DNA from 2 places in the Saccharospirillum sp. genome. Region 1 is predicted to be linked to the other one. Evidence: predicted binding sites of a transcription regulator. Region 1 holds the regulator's gene; the other holds the start of a gene.

Region 1 (9,813 bases):
GTCGATTTGCTGCGCAACGACCTGTCGCGCAATGCCCGGGTTGGCAGTGTTAAAGTCCCCGAACTGTGCAAGCGAGTGTCGTTCAGCAATGTACATCACCTGGTCAGCACGATAACGGCCGAACTGGCTGCCAATGCAACACCACTGGATGTTCTGCGCGATGCTTTTCCCGGCGGTTCCATTACCGGGGCTCCCAAACGACGGGCTATGGAGATCATCGATGAGTTGGAGATGTGCGCCCGCGGCCCCTACTGCGGCACCGCTTTCTGGCTGAGCGACAGCGGCGCCTTCGACAGCAACATCTTGATTCGCTCGCTGTTGAAAACCCCGAACCAGCTGATGTGCTCGGGTGGCGGTGGCATCGTCGCCGACAGCGCTGTCAGCGACGAATACGATGAAAGCGCCACTAAGGTGGCGCACATCCTGAACGCCCTGGGGCGTGTCTCAGGCCGGTAAAGCCCGGTTACTCGCCTGCAGGAAGGTGGCTTTCAGGTTGTCATAACCGGTGACAGCCGGAAATTGAGGAAATTCCGCAATCACATTAGCCGGGGCATTAAACAGAATGCCAGCGTCGGCTTCGCTCAGCATTGTTGTGTCGTTATAGGAATCACCGGCGGCTATGCAGCGGAAATTCAGGCCATGAAACGCCTTGATGGAGGCGCGCTTGGGATCTGGCTGTCGCAACACGTAGTCCAGCACTTTGCCGTTGCCATCAACCTCAAGCCGATGACAAAACAGGGTTGGATAGCCCAACTGACGCATCAGCGGCGCGGCAAATTCGTAAAAGGTGTCTGACAGGATGACCACCTGAAAACGCTCCCGCAACCAGTCAACAAATTCCCGGGCGCCAGGCAACGGCTCAAGCTCGGCGATCACCGCCTGAATTTCATTCAGGCCCAGATTGTGGTCATCCAGGATCTGCAGGCGTTGCTTCATTAATACATCGTAATCCGGTATGTCCCGGGTCGTTGCTTTCAGGGCGTCAATGCCGGTTTTTTCCGCGAAGGCAATCCAGATTTCGGGGATAAGGACCCCTTCCAGGTCAAGGCAGGCTAGTTCCACAGTTCGTTCATCCTAGTGGTTAGATACAAGTCAACGTCACAGAGGCTAACGGTACTGGGCTGGCAATAAGAAGACAACGGCATTAACTGGATGGCAGTGTTGCCGGTTCAGCGAATACGTCCATCGGGCACCAGACCAACTGATCATTTTTTGTTCCACAACCATAGCTCCACGTGGAACAGTTCCACGGAATGGCTCATTTCCACCCTGGCCCAACGCCCGACATCCGCCAGGCAACATAACCTTATGATATGCGGTTATTTAACGAAACCAGCGCAAGCTGGTAGAGTCGCCGCTCCACCGTGACCTCCGTACCTGATCATGAATCTGACTGAATTGAATTTGGAACTTTCCGGGCTGTCGCCCCGCGACATTCTCAAACGAGCGCTCGACAATCACGAACACATCGCTCTGTCGTTCAGCGGCGCGGAAGACGTTGTTCTGGTCCATATGCTGAGCAAACTGACCCGGTCCCCCCGGGTTTTCACTCTGGATACCGGCCGCCTGCATCCCGAGACCTATCGCTTTATTGATCAGGTTCGCAACCACTACGACTTGCCCATTGAGCTGTATTCACCGCAGGCTGAGCCCCTGCAACAACTCGTTCGGGAAAAGGGTCTGTTCAGCTTTTACCAGGACGGTCATCAGGAATGCTGCGGAATCCGTAAAATCGAACCGCTGGAACGTGCACTCAGTGATCTGGATGCCTGGATAACAGGGCAACGCAAAGACCAAAGCCCGAGCACGCGCTCTGAGGTGCCCAGTGTTCAGCGTGACGACCGCTTTACTGGCCGGGGGGAGCATCTGTACAAGTACAATCCGCTGGCCAACTGGAGTTCGGCCGAGGTCTGGAACTACATTCGAATGATGGAAATACCCTACAACGCCTTGCACGAACGCGGATTCATCAGCATCGGCTGCGAACCCTGCACGCGCCCGGTGTTGCCAGGCCAGCATGAACGCGAAGGCCGCTGGTGGTGGGAAGAGGCAACACAGAAAGAGTGCGGTTTGCACGCTGGCGGCAAGCCAGGCTCGCTGCCCTTTACCGGCTAACGATTAATGCAATACGACAGGCGACTCAGGCTGTTTGCCTTAATCGCCTGTTGTAAGCGTTTTTATTCTGAAGGGTCAGTAAGTCGGCAACTGGGTGTGCTGAAACAACTCATCCAGTTCGTGCCGGCTTGTAGTTGCCATCGCCTCATCGACGATTGACTTGCTCAGGTGGGGGGCAAAGCGCTCAATAAACCGGTACATAAAGCCGCGAATAAAGGTCCCTTTGCGTATCCCAATTTTGGTAATGCTGGCTTCAAACAGGTGACTGGCGTCCAGGCTGACCAGATCCCGGTCCTGCTCCGGATCAATGGCCATATGCGCCAGAATACCAACCCCCAACCCCAGTCTCACATAGGTTTTGATGACATCGGCATCGGCTGCGGTAAAGACCACTTTGGGGGTCAGGCCGCGTTCCAGAAAGGCTTCATCCAGTTTCGACCGGCCGGTGAACCCAAAGACGTAGGTTACGATCGGAAAAGCGGCTACATCCTCAAGCGTAATCTGGTTGCGTTTTGCCAGAGGGTGTTCCCGGGGAACCACAATGGAGCGGTTCCAGCGGTAACAGGGCATCATCACCAGGTCTGAAAAGTGCTCCATCCCTTCGGTCGCAATGGCCAGATCGACGGTACCGTCAGCTGCCATCTCTGCAATTTGCACCGGTGTACCCTGATGCATGTGCAGCGACACATCGGGGAAGTCGCGAATAAAGCCGTCAATCACCTGAGGTAAGGCGTAACGCGCCTGGGTATGGGTCGTTGCCAGGCTGAGACTGCCCTGACGATCATCGCTATGCTCCTGCGCGATCTGCTTGATCGAGTCAACCTTGCGCAATATCTCACCGGCGACTTTTAATACCGCCTCTCCGGCCGGTGTAATTCGAGTCAGATGTTTACCGGAACGGGCAAAAATCTCAATACCGAGTTCATCTTCGAGGAGCCTGATTTGTTTGCTGATGCCAGGTTGTGAGGTATACAAAACCTGCGCTGTTGCCGATACGTTTAAATCGTGATGAGCTACTTCCCAGATGTATCTCAGTTGCTGCAACTTCATAGTGCTCCCCTTTAATCCGTTCAGAGCGGCCCCCGACTGGCGTCTGGACCTCTTCTTGTTATCAACTGTGCTGCGAAACGGTGCCGTGGCCACCCTGCCCACCGGTAATTTGTCCGACTCGCACTGCACAGTTTTTATCAGGTTATATAAAGATGATCAATTATTCTTTTTTTGCATATTATTTTTAAATCTCCCGGGAGCACATCCATGGGCAAACCCTGGCAAGTTTCGCGAGACCATTCCAGAGATGTTGTTTTTGCTTCCTTTTTAAACGAACCACTACTAATTTGTATTCTTTTCTTTACGGGTTGTATTTTATTCTTTACTTACTTATTATTCATCAATGGTCAGGACAGCCCCAACCGAGCTTCCACTCACTGGTGACCTGGCAAGACCCCTATTCTGGAATGAGCCATCAAAGAGAGCCTTAGCGTTATCATGCAAGCATTAGCGAACTTAAACGTAGAAAGCCAGGAAATTCTGCTCACACCGGATGCCCTGAAAGCCGACATTCCGGTAACAGAAGACGCCGCCCGCGTCATTAACGAAGGCCGCGATGCGGTGCGCAACATTCTCGATCGCAAAGACCCGCGCATCATCGTTGTCATCGGCCCCTGCTCCATCCACGACCCGGCCATGGCCATTGACTACGCCAAACGCCTTAAATCGTTAAGCGAAGAAGTCAGTGAGTCCATGCTGATTGTCATGCGCGTGTATTTTGAAAAACCCCGCACGACAACTGGCTGGAAAGGCCTGATCAACGATCCCTACCTGAACGATTCCTTTAAAATTGAAGATGGCCTTCACATTGGCCGCACACTGTTAATGGACATTGCTCATCTGGGCCTGCCAACGGCAACCGAAGCACTGGATCCGATCTCACCGCAATACCTTCAGGACCTGATCAGCTGGTCAGCCGTCGGTGCGCGCACAACGGAAAGCCAGACACACCGCGAAATGGCCAGCGGCCTGTCTTCCGCTGTGGGCTTCAAAAATGGCACCGATGGCAGCCTGGATGTTGCCATCAATGCGCTGAAATCAGTTTCTTCGCCACACCGGTTCCTGGGCATCAATCAGGAAGGCCAGGTAGCGATCATACATACCAAGGGCAATGCCTACGGCCATGTTGTGTTACGTGGCGGCAATGGTAAACCAAATTACGACTCAGTCAGTGTCGCACAATGCGAAGCCACTTTGCGTAAGGCCGGGGTACCCACCAACATCATGGTGGACTGTTCGCACGCCAATTCCAATAAAGATCACGCCTTGCAACCTCTGGTTGCCGACAACGTTGCCAACCAGATTCTGGAGGGCAATCAGTCCATCATCGGGTTGATGATCGAAAGCAACCTGGAGGAAGGTAACCAGAGCATTCCGGACGACTTGTCGCAGTTGAAACCGGGTGTATCCGTAACCGATGCCTGCATCAGTTGGGCAACCACCGAGAACCTGTTGAGATCCATGCATGCCAAGCTGAAAGACGTACTGCCGGGCCGCACCGGCGCCTGAGGGACCGTTCACCGGATCCGGGTCTCACCAAACCCGTGACCCGGCTAAACACAGAGCCGCTACCCGGTTCGTTCCTGTGACATCACTGCCCGAGTGGGACTAATGGTTGGCAACAGCGTCAGCCAGTCCCGGGCGCTGGCCCCGAGTATGATCCTCGCAGGATCCAACCCCAGTCGTTTAAGTGCGGGATCCGCCTGAGGTGATGAGGACACCCAATAGAGACGGGCCTCTACTGCTTTCAGCCTGGGTTTTATCAATGCCTGATCGTAGGCCCGCCAACGTCCGAACCAACCCTGACGCCGCAACAAATGCCGAAACAAGGTTACGGGCTCACGCTCTTCACTCCCCTCCTGGCGATACCAGCGTCGCCAACCAAGACGTAACCGGTGCCAGGTTTTAACACCGGGCAACCAGAACACCCGGCGAGGACAGATTGGTGCCGCATTCAGAAGCACAACATTGGCCGCGTATTGGCGCACGACCGCATGTTGTAACACCATTTCACAGCCAAACCCCTGACTGATCAGCGTTGGTAACTGGGCGGTTTTTTCTTCAATGAACTGAATGGCCGGTGGCAAATCATACTCGGCCATGACTTCCAGAGTATTGAGCGCAGGCCTCTGATTGCGGGAAGACAAGCCATGACCGCGCCAGTCCATCAGCCAGACATCGTATCCTGCCCGGACCAGGGCGCCAGCAACCCCGCCAACGCCGTAATCGAGCCATTGCCAGTGATTAGAGAAGGCATCGTGCACCAGCAGGACCGGATGGCCACGCGATATTTGCTCGGAATGCAGCCGAACCAGGGCAATCTCTACCGTATTGTCGGTGCTGGTGTTGGGCTTGAGCGAATAAACATCTTCATAAATGCCCTCTTTGTATTCCGCGCTCAACAACGCGACCGGGAAGTATTGACTGCTACTTTTCAAACCAGAGAATCCTTTACAGCGATTACAGGCTGTATATAATCACAGCTACTGTATAAAAAAACAGGGCGACATTATGTTTAAACTGACGGCTCGTCAACAACAAGTTCTCGACCTCGTAAAAGACCACATGCTGGAAACCGGCTACCCTCCTACCCGGGCAGAGATTGCCAGCCAATTGGGTTTCCGCTCCCCCAATGCCGCTGAAGAGCACCTCAAGGCACTGGCGCGAAAGGGAGCCATCGAAATCATTCCTGGCGCATCGCGTGGCATTCGCCTTCCCGAAGAGCCTGAATCCGGTCTTCCGGTTGTGGGTCGTGTCGCAGCTGGCGAGCCCATTCTGGCTCAGGAGCAAATTGAAGAATTCCTGAGTCTCCCGTCTACCCTGTTCAGCCCCAAAGCCGACTTTTTACTGCAGGTTCAGGGATTAAGCATGAAAAATATGGGCATTCTGGAAGACGACCTCATCGCCGTCCATAAAACCGACCAGGTGCGCAATGGCGATGTCGTCGTAGCCAGGGTGGGCGACGATGTTACCGTTAAACGCTACGAGCGCGAAGGTCAGATTGTCACGCTTTACCCGGAAAATGAAGACTTTGAACCGATCAAAGTTGATTTAACCCAACAGGACTTCGCCATCGAAGGCTTGTATGTGGGCGTTATTCGGCGTTCGCTGCACTAAAACAAGCGCTGCAACACACAACACTACCCAACGAACTGGCTGGCTCTCAGCTATTTTTACCAGCCAGTTCGAGCCACAAGGGTGATTTCCCGGCTGCTTTTTCGATAACAGCCAACATCTCACGATGCGCGACCTGCTCTTCCGCAGTCGGTTGCACACGCTTGAGTGACTGGTTTGATGCAATAACAGCGCTGGCATCAAAACTCACTTGTTCCGTACTGTTCTCTTCTTCATCATCCAGTATCAGCGCGGTTTGCCCACCGGTCATCAGCAAATAAACATCAGCCAGAATTTCCGAGTCGAGCAAGGCTCCGTGCAAGGTGCGGTGTGAATTATCGATGCCATACCGCTTACACAGCGCATCCAGCGAAGCTTTAGCACCTGGGTGTTTTTCGCGCGCCAGTTTCAGCGTATCAAGAACACCACATACCTCTTTAAGCTGACCAAACTGAGTAAAGCCCTCATCGGCGAGGCGGTTAAACTCCATCTGTAAGAAGCCCATATCAAAGGCGGAATTGTGTATTACCAGCTCTGCACCGCTGACGTAATCCCAGAAAGACTGGGCAATGTCCCGGAACTTGGGCGCGTCTTTTACCTTGTTGTTATCAATCCCGTGTACCGCTATCACTTCTTCGGGAATATCGCGCTCAGGATTGATGTAGTAATGAAAATGTCGACCGGTCAGCTTTCGATCCACCAGCTCCACGCACCCGACTTCCACAATACGATCACCTTTGTTGGGGCTTAAACCCGTGGTTTCGGTATCCAGTACGATTTGTCTCATCTTGCTAAAGATCTCATCCAGTCATGTTCTGATTAAGGTTGCATACGCCAGGGCCGAACGCGTTTAAACCCGGGTGCTGCGATGATCAATACCCATATTTGCCAGCGCATCGGCCCGCTCGTTCCCGGGGTGTCCGGCATGGCCCTTGACCCAATGCCAGTTAACGCTGTGTCGCGCTATGCTCTCGTCCAGGCGTTGCCATAAATCCCGGTTTTTCACGTCTTTTTTGGCCGATGTTTTCCAGCCATTCTTTTTCCAGCCATGTATCCACTCGGTAATGCCCTTGCGGACATACTGTGAATCGGTGTAGAGATCGATCTGACAGGTTCGCTTAAGGGCTTCCAGTCCGGCAATAGCGGCCATCAATTCCATACGGTTGTTGGTGGTCTGGTCTTCACCGCCATACAGTTCCTTATGCTTGGACCCGTATTGCATAAGCACACCCCAGCCACCCGGACCGGGGTTGCCCCGACAGGCACCGTCGGTATAAAGCACAACGGACTGACCGCTTTGTTCACTGTTACTCATGCTGTTTCCTGATGGTTCGACCGGCCAATCCGGATTCCAGAATGGGTTTTGCACGCCAACGGGCACGGCCATTGATTCTGCCGGGAACTTGCTTGCAGCCGACCAGCAAGTACACCGACCCGGTGACCGGCAATACCGCTTTTTGAAGCCCGCCAAAAAATCTCAGACGCGATAACCAGGCTGGCCGGGAAAAAGGTGACATAAAGCCGTGTTTTTCAGAACGCTCCAGTTCAAAATTCAACAGTTGCATCCAGTCTGACACCCGGCTGCTACTGATGAATCGACTGCGCCAGAGCCCCGACCGCGCACGACTGAACAGGGCTCTAAGCCCCCAGGTGGAGTAAGGGTTAAAACCGACAATGACCAGTATGCCACCGGGGCGCAGTGTTTGAGCGGCCTCACGAACGGCCTGATAGGGATTGTCACACTGATCCAGCGTGTGATGCATAATTAACGCATCCAGGCTCTCCGGCTCAAACGGCAGGGCTTCTGCATCGCCTCGTACGCTCGGACAGGGTGCCCGGTTGTCGAGCTGTGTCATCAACAAACCACACCCATAGAGGCGTGGTTCAAACAAGGGCTCATGTAACCCGGAGTCCAACTGCACCAGATGAGTCCCAAAACGGCCCGATAAGGCGCGAGCAACCAGTTGTCGTTCAACGTCAATTAATCGGCCGCCCATGGGCGTGTTGTACCAGTCGTGCAAGGCTGATTCCTGAACTGCAACGGACGGAGGCCCCGCTCGAAGCCATTGTTTGAATCTAAAACCTATCCGTTTAGCCAAAATGCCCTCATTAAAAACAGCGCAGGTCAGAATATGTCATCAAACGCCGCCTTCGGATCCCCTGATAAATGCTCAACGTCACAAAACGGCCCAATAAATCTCTCCGTACTATGCCTTAACTTGCCCCTGCACCCCATAGCAACATAGAATTATCGCTCAACTCGAACCCAGCATCAAAAAAAGAACCGATAAATTCATGGCATTAAAACGACTTTTAATACCGCTGGCCGTCGCAGGCTTTGTCACCAGCGGATGCAGTACTTTGCCTGCACTTTCGTCTTTTTCTCAGACAACGGCGGAGTCGACTCCGGAACCGGGCGCTGACGTCAGCGAACAGGCACTGGTTGAACGCGAACTGGGTGCAGCTCCAGAAAGCGAACCAGAGCCGATTTTCGACCCGTTACTCGCGGACCTGTCCGCAACTGAATACCTGTTTGACACAGACCCGGACCTGGCCGCAGAGACATTGCGTACCCGGGCGGTATACGACCCCTACGCCCAGTACCCGGAAGATCTGTACCAGACGCTACGTCGTGGCTTTCAGTTCGATCTGACGCTTGAAGACCCGCGCATCACCTCACAGTTGCGCTGGTATGCCAGCCATCAGAGTTACTTTAACCGTGTCAGTGAGCGGGCTGGTCGCTACATGTTTCACATCGTCGCGGAGCTGCAGGCCCGTGATATGCCGCTCGATCTGGCGCTGCTGCCCATTGTTGAAAGTGCGTTCGATCCTTTCGCCTACTCTCACGGCAGTGCCGCCGGCATGTGGCAATTCATTCCGTCGACCGGACGCATGTTTGGGCTCAAACAGGACTGGTGGTACGACGGACGTCGCGATGTCGTCGAATCGACGCGTGCGGCCATGGAATACCTCGACCAACTTAACGATATGTTCGATGGCGATTGGCTACTGGCGCTGGCGGCCTATAATTCCGGTCCCGGCACCGTTATGCGAGCCATGCGACGCAACCGCGCCGAAGGCAACCCGACAGACTTCTGGCATTTGGACCTGCCAAGGGAAACCGAAGCCTATGTGCCCAAGATGTTCGCGCTTGCCAAGTTAATTCACGCGCCGGAAACCTATGGCATCGAATTGCCCTTGCTCGATACCGAGCCCTTTTTTGAGATTGTCGATGTTGGCAGTCAGATAGATCTGGCTCAGGCAGCGGCCATGGCCGATATGGATCTAAGCGATCTGTATTTGTTGAACCCCGGTTTTAACCAGTGGGCAACCAATCCGGAAGGCCCGCATCGCTTGCTGGTCCACACTGATAAAGCCACACAGTTTCGGGCACGCCTTGACGAATTGCCCCTGGACTCGCGAATGGCCTGGCAGCGATACACCATCGAGCCCGGGGATTCCCTACTGACCATCGCCCGGGATTTCGGTGTTACCGTCGATATTATCCAGGACGCCAACGACCTCAACAGCAGT
Region 2 (4,844 bases), on a different contig from region 1:
TGCCGATCATAGCAATACCCGCCATACCAAAGCTCTGGTAGGCCCAGCCGCCACAGAGGCCGCCAAAGGCGGCACCCAGAAATTGCCCGGTCGAAAAGACGCCCATGGCGGTTCCCCGGGCATGCTCGGGCGCGCGCCGGCTGATCAGCGACGGCAAGCTGGCTTCGACAAAGTTAAAGCCCACAAAGAACAACCAAACCATACCAATACTCAACCAGGCCATTGAGCTTACACCCAGTGCCGCCAACGCCAGAATGATGAAGACCCCGGCCAGCGCCAACAACGGCCGATGCGCTTTGCGGTGCTCGGCAATGGCAATCATCGGCACCATACCAAGGAAAGACAACACCATAACCGGGGCATACACCCAGCCCAGCTGGTCGCCCATTACGCCCTGCTGAACCAGCGCCACTGGCAAACCGACGAACATCATGGTCATGGTCAGGTGCAGTACAAACACACCAAGGTTTAACGGCACCAGCTGCCGGTCACGGACCACCCGCCCCAACTGGCTGCCCTGCCAGCGGCGCTCTTCATGCACTTTCGCCGGTGGCGGCGCCGGAAGCCAGTACACAATAACCAGACCGCCCAAAGCCATCAGTGAGGTCGCCCAGAACACCCCGGACAACCCAAAAGCACTGGCGATAACCGGGCCGACAATCACCGCCAGCACAAAGGAGCCACCAATAATGGCACCGACAATGGCCATCGCCTTGGTTCGTTCCTCAGAACGGGTATAATCGGCCAGCAAGGCCAGAATAACGCTGGCAATGGCACCCGCACCCTGCAAGGCACGGCCGATAACCACACCCAGAACATGGTCCGAAAGTGCGGCAACCACCGAACCGAGGATAAATACGCCCAGTCCTGCAGCAATAACCGGCTTACGCCCAAAACGATCCGATAACATCCCCAGCGGAATCTGCAGTACGGCTTGAGTTATGCCGTAGATTCCGAGCGCAATGCCCAACAGCACTGTGGTGGCACCGGCCAGGGACTGACCATAAAGCGTCAAAATCGGCAGCACCATAAACAGCCCAAGCATGCGCGAGGCATATAACAGTGCCAGGCCCGTCAGCGCCTTTTTTTCCAGAGTATTAAAAGCCATATACCGGCAGTGTCCGTAAAGCCCCAGGTTCAGTACCTGAGCTTATCAATTGAGTCAAATAACCAGTGTCATTACAAAGTCGCGCATGGTACCAGAATTGGTTCCCGTTATGCTTGCCACATACAGCATTTTTCAGTGGGTCTTGAATACGCAGACTAGGTAACCACAGTTGACCAGCGCTGGGCACCGGGTGCAGAGCTGACGGGCGTCGAGCCCCATGGATGGGGCTCGCCGAGCTTACAGGGAAGTACTTGCAGCGTCCCGTCAGGTCTGTACCCGGGGCCCAGCGCGAGTTGTAGCCACAGCAATCAAAGCAACCACCGTCGAACTTGGGTTCTGTACGTTTATACAGTAAACTGCAGCGCTTGCGTAACTGCCCAGGCAGGCAGCCGCAACCATCATCGCAACAGCCGGAAAAAGAGGAAGGCATGGACAAGATTTCCGTCCAGGGGGCTCGCACCCATAACCTGAAAAACATCGATGTGGACATCCCGCGCGATAAACTCGTCGTTATCACCGGCCTGTCCGGGTCAGGCAAATCGTCACTTGCCTTCGACACCCTCTATGCAGAGGGTCAGCGTCGCTATGTCGAATCCCTGTCGACCTACGCCCGCCAGTTCCTGTCGATGATGGAAAAGCCCGATGTCGACCACATCGAAGGGCTGTCTCCGGCTATTTCCATTGAACAGAAGACCACCAGCCACAACCCGCGCTCTACTGTGGGCACCACCACTGAAATTTACGACTATCTGCGCCTGCTTTACGCGCGGGTGGGCGAACCGCGCTGCCCCGAGCACGATGAACCGTTGGAAGCCCAGACCATCAGTCAGATGGTCGACCAGGTGCTGGCGTTGCCCGAGGGCAGCAAGCTGATGATGCTGGCGCCGATCATCGATGATCGCAAAGGCGAGCACTTGCATGTGTTCAATGAACTGCGTGCCCAGGGCTTTGTGCGGGTACGGGTCGATGGCACCGTAATGGACCTCGATGAAGTGCCCGAACTCGATAAAAAGCGAAAGCACAGCATCGAAGCCGTGGTTGACCGCTTTAAAGTCCGGGACGACTTGAAACTGCGTCTGGCGGAGTCCTTCGAAACCTGTCTGACGCTGTCTGGCGGCATTGTTAAAATGGTCTACATGGACGGCGACGGATCGGACATGCTGTTTTCCAACCGCTTTGCCTGCCCGGTCTGCGGCTACTCCATCACCGAACTTGAACCGCGCATGTTCTCGTTCAACAACCCGGCCGGCGCTTGCGAGCAATGCGACGGCCTGGGCATGAAGCAGTATTTCGATGGCGGTAAGGTGGTGCGTGATGCGGCCCTGTCGCTGGCTGAAGGCGCGATACCCGGTTGGGACAGACGCTCAGTCTATTATTTCAGCCAGTTGCAATCGCTGGGCGAGCATTACAGCGTCGATATTGATCAGCCGTTCACAAACCTGCCCAGGCGTTTTCAGCGCTATGTGCTGGACGGCACCGGCAAAACAGAGATCGATTTCTCCTACGTTAACAGCCGCGGAGCCAGCTACTCGCGCAGCCACGCCTTTGAAGGCGTTATGCCGAATATGGAACGACGCTATCGGGAAACCGACAGTCAGATGGTGCGCGAGGAACTGTCCAAGTTCCTGACCGAGCAGGATTGCCCGGGCTGTCACGGCAGCCGCCTCAAACAAAGTGCGCGTCATGTGTTCGTCAAAGGCATCAACCTACCTGAAGTCACCCACATGGCCATTGGCGACTCCCTCACTTATTTCCAGGAACTGACGCTGACCGGATCCCGCGCCCAGATCGCCGACAAGATTCTGCGTGAGATCGTCCAGCGTATGACCTTTCTGGTCAATGTCGGGCTCGATTATCTGACCCTCGACCGCAGCGCTGATACCCTCTCCGGTGGTGAAACCCAGCGTATTCGCCTGGCCAGCCAGATCGGCGCGGGCCTTGTTGGCGTGATGTACATTCTGGATGAACCCTCGATTGGCCTGCACCAGCGCGACAACGACCGCTTGCTGGAAACCCTGACTAACCTGCGGGATATGGGTAACTCCGTGCTGGTGGTCGAGCACGATGAAGACGCCATTCGCGCGGCCGACTTTGTACTCGATATTGGCCCGGGTGCCGGCATCCATGGGGGGCATATTGTTGCCTCGGGCACGCCGGCCGACATCATGGCCAACCCCAATTCACTGACCGGTCGGTACCTCAGCGGTAAGCAACGCATCGAAGTACCCAAGAAACTGACCCAGATGGATCCGAAGCGGGTGCTAACGATCACCGGAGCTCGGGGTAACAACCTCAACGATGTCACCCTGAACGTACCGGTCGGGCTCTTTACCTGCGTCACCGGTGTATCCGGTTCCGGCAAATCGACGCTGATCAACCAGACCCTGCACCCGCTGGCAGCAACCGTGCTGAACAAAGCCACCACCCTGACGGCAGCGGCGCACGACAGCATCAGTGGTTTGGAACACTTCGACAAAGCGGTCGACATTGACCAGAGCCCAATCGGCCGAACCCCGCGTTCGAACCCGGCGACCTACACCGGCATTTTCACGGCCATCCGCGAGCTGTTTGCAGGCACGCAGGAAGCGCGGTCACGCGGTTATCAGCCAGGCCGGTTCAGCTTTAACGTCAAAGGTGGCCGCTGTGAAGCCTGTCAGGGCGATGGCCTGATCAAGGTGGAAATGCATTTCCTGGCCGACATCTACGTCCCCTGCGATGTTTGTACCGGCAAGCGCTACAATCGGGAAACGCTCGATGTCCGCTACAAGGGCAAAAACATTCACGAAGTGCTGGAAATGACCATCGAAGAGGGCCACGCTTTCTTCAACGCCATTCCGGCGCTGTCGCGCAAGCTGCAAACGCTGATTGATGTCGGCCTGACCTACGTCAAGCTCGGCCAAAGCGCGACCACCTTGTCAGGCGGTGAAGCCCAGCGTGTCAAACTGGCGCGGGAGCTTTCCAAGCGGGATACCGGCAATACGTTGTACATTCTGGATGAACCAACCACCGGTCTGCACTTTCACGACATCAAGCAACTGCTGGCCGTGCTGCATCGCTTGCGCGATCACGGCAATACGGTCGTGGTGATCGAACACAATCTGGATGTCATCAAAACAGCCGACTGGCTAATTGATTTGGGCCCGGAAGGCGGCAGCCGTGGCGGCTACATCATCGCGGAAGGCACGCCAAAAGAGGTGGCCAATAACAAGGCCTCAATCACCGGAAAGTACCTGAAACCACTGCTGAAAGCTGGCGCCAAAGCACTGGAAACGGCCTAAAAGAACCCCGTTACCGGGGTTCTTTTGCCTTGGCCTGGTTCCAGAATGCATCCAGGCTATCGAGACTGTGGCCGGACCAATCTACACCGCTGACCTGGACCTGCTGCTCAACCTGACTGAACCGACTTTCAAACTTGCGCGCGGCTTTACGCAGCGCCTGTTCCGGGTCGACATCCAGATGGCGGGAAAGATTAGCGATCACAAACAACAGATCGCCGAGTTCTTCCTCAGTATGGGCGGCATCGCCCGAGGCAGCGGCGGCACGCAATTCGGCCAGTTCTTCATCGACTTTATTGAATACACCACTGGAATCCGGCCAATCGAATCCAACACGGGCAGCCCGTTTCTGCAGCTTGCGGGCGCGCAGCAAACCGGGCAATGAGCGCGGCACATCGTCCAGCAGCGAGGTAACCCGCCCGCTGCTCTGTTTCTCGACGTCTTTCAACTGATCCCACTGA

What was found. The regulator LexA, encoded in region 1, represses DNA repair genes until DNA is damaged. The targets are predictions, from matches to a motif close to TACTGTNTANNTANACAGTA.
Region 2: the regulator LexA is predicted to act here: its motif matches at 1,443-1,462, upstream of uvrA (excinuclease ABC subunit UvrA).

Annotation. Positions count from the first base shown of each region.
Region 1 is NZ_JBBECH010000026.1:57,486-67,298, reverse strand. It holds gene pabB (aminodeoxychorismate synthase component I) at 1-456, shown strand, start outside; gene thrH (bifunctional phosphoserine phosphatase/homoserine phosphotransferase ThrH) at 445-1,062, opposite strand; gene WEB54_RS03865 (phosphoadenylyl-sulfate reductase) at 1,384-2,115, shown strand; gene cysB (HTH-type transcriptional regulator CysB) at 2,191-3,165, opposite strand; gene WEB54_RS03855 (3-deoxy-7-phosphoheptulonate synthase) at 3,604-4,674, shown strand; gene WEB54_RS03850 (alpha/beta hydrolase) at 4,734-5,603, opposite strand; gene lexA (transcriptional repressor LexA) at 5,677-6,282, shown strand; gene dnaQ (DNA polymerase III subunit epsilon) at 6,329-7,066, opposite strand; gene rnhA (ribonuclease HI) at 7,130-7,594, opposite strand; gene WEB54_RS03830 (class I SAM-dependent methyltransferase) at 7,587-8,300, opposite strand; gene WEB54_RS03825 (LysM peptidoglycan-binding domain-containing protein) at 8,575-9,813, shown strand, end outside.
Region 2 is NZ_JBBECH010000088.1:6,461-11,304, reverse strand. It holds gene WEB54_RS16240 (MFS transporter) at 1-1,108, opposite strand, end outside; gene uvrA (excinuclease ABC subunit UvrA) at 1,537-4,386, shown strand; gene mazG (nucleoside triphosphate pyrophosphohydrolase) at 4,397-4,844, opposite strand, start outside.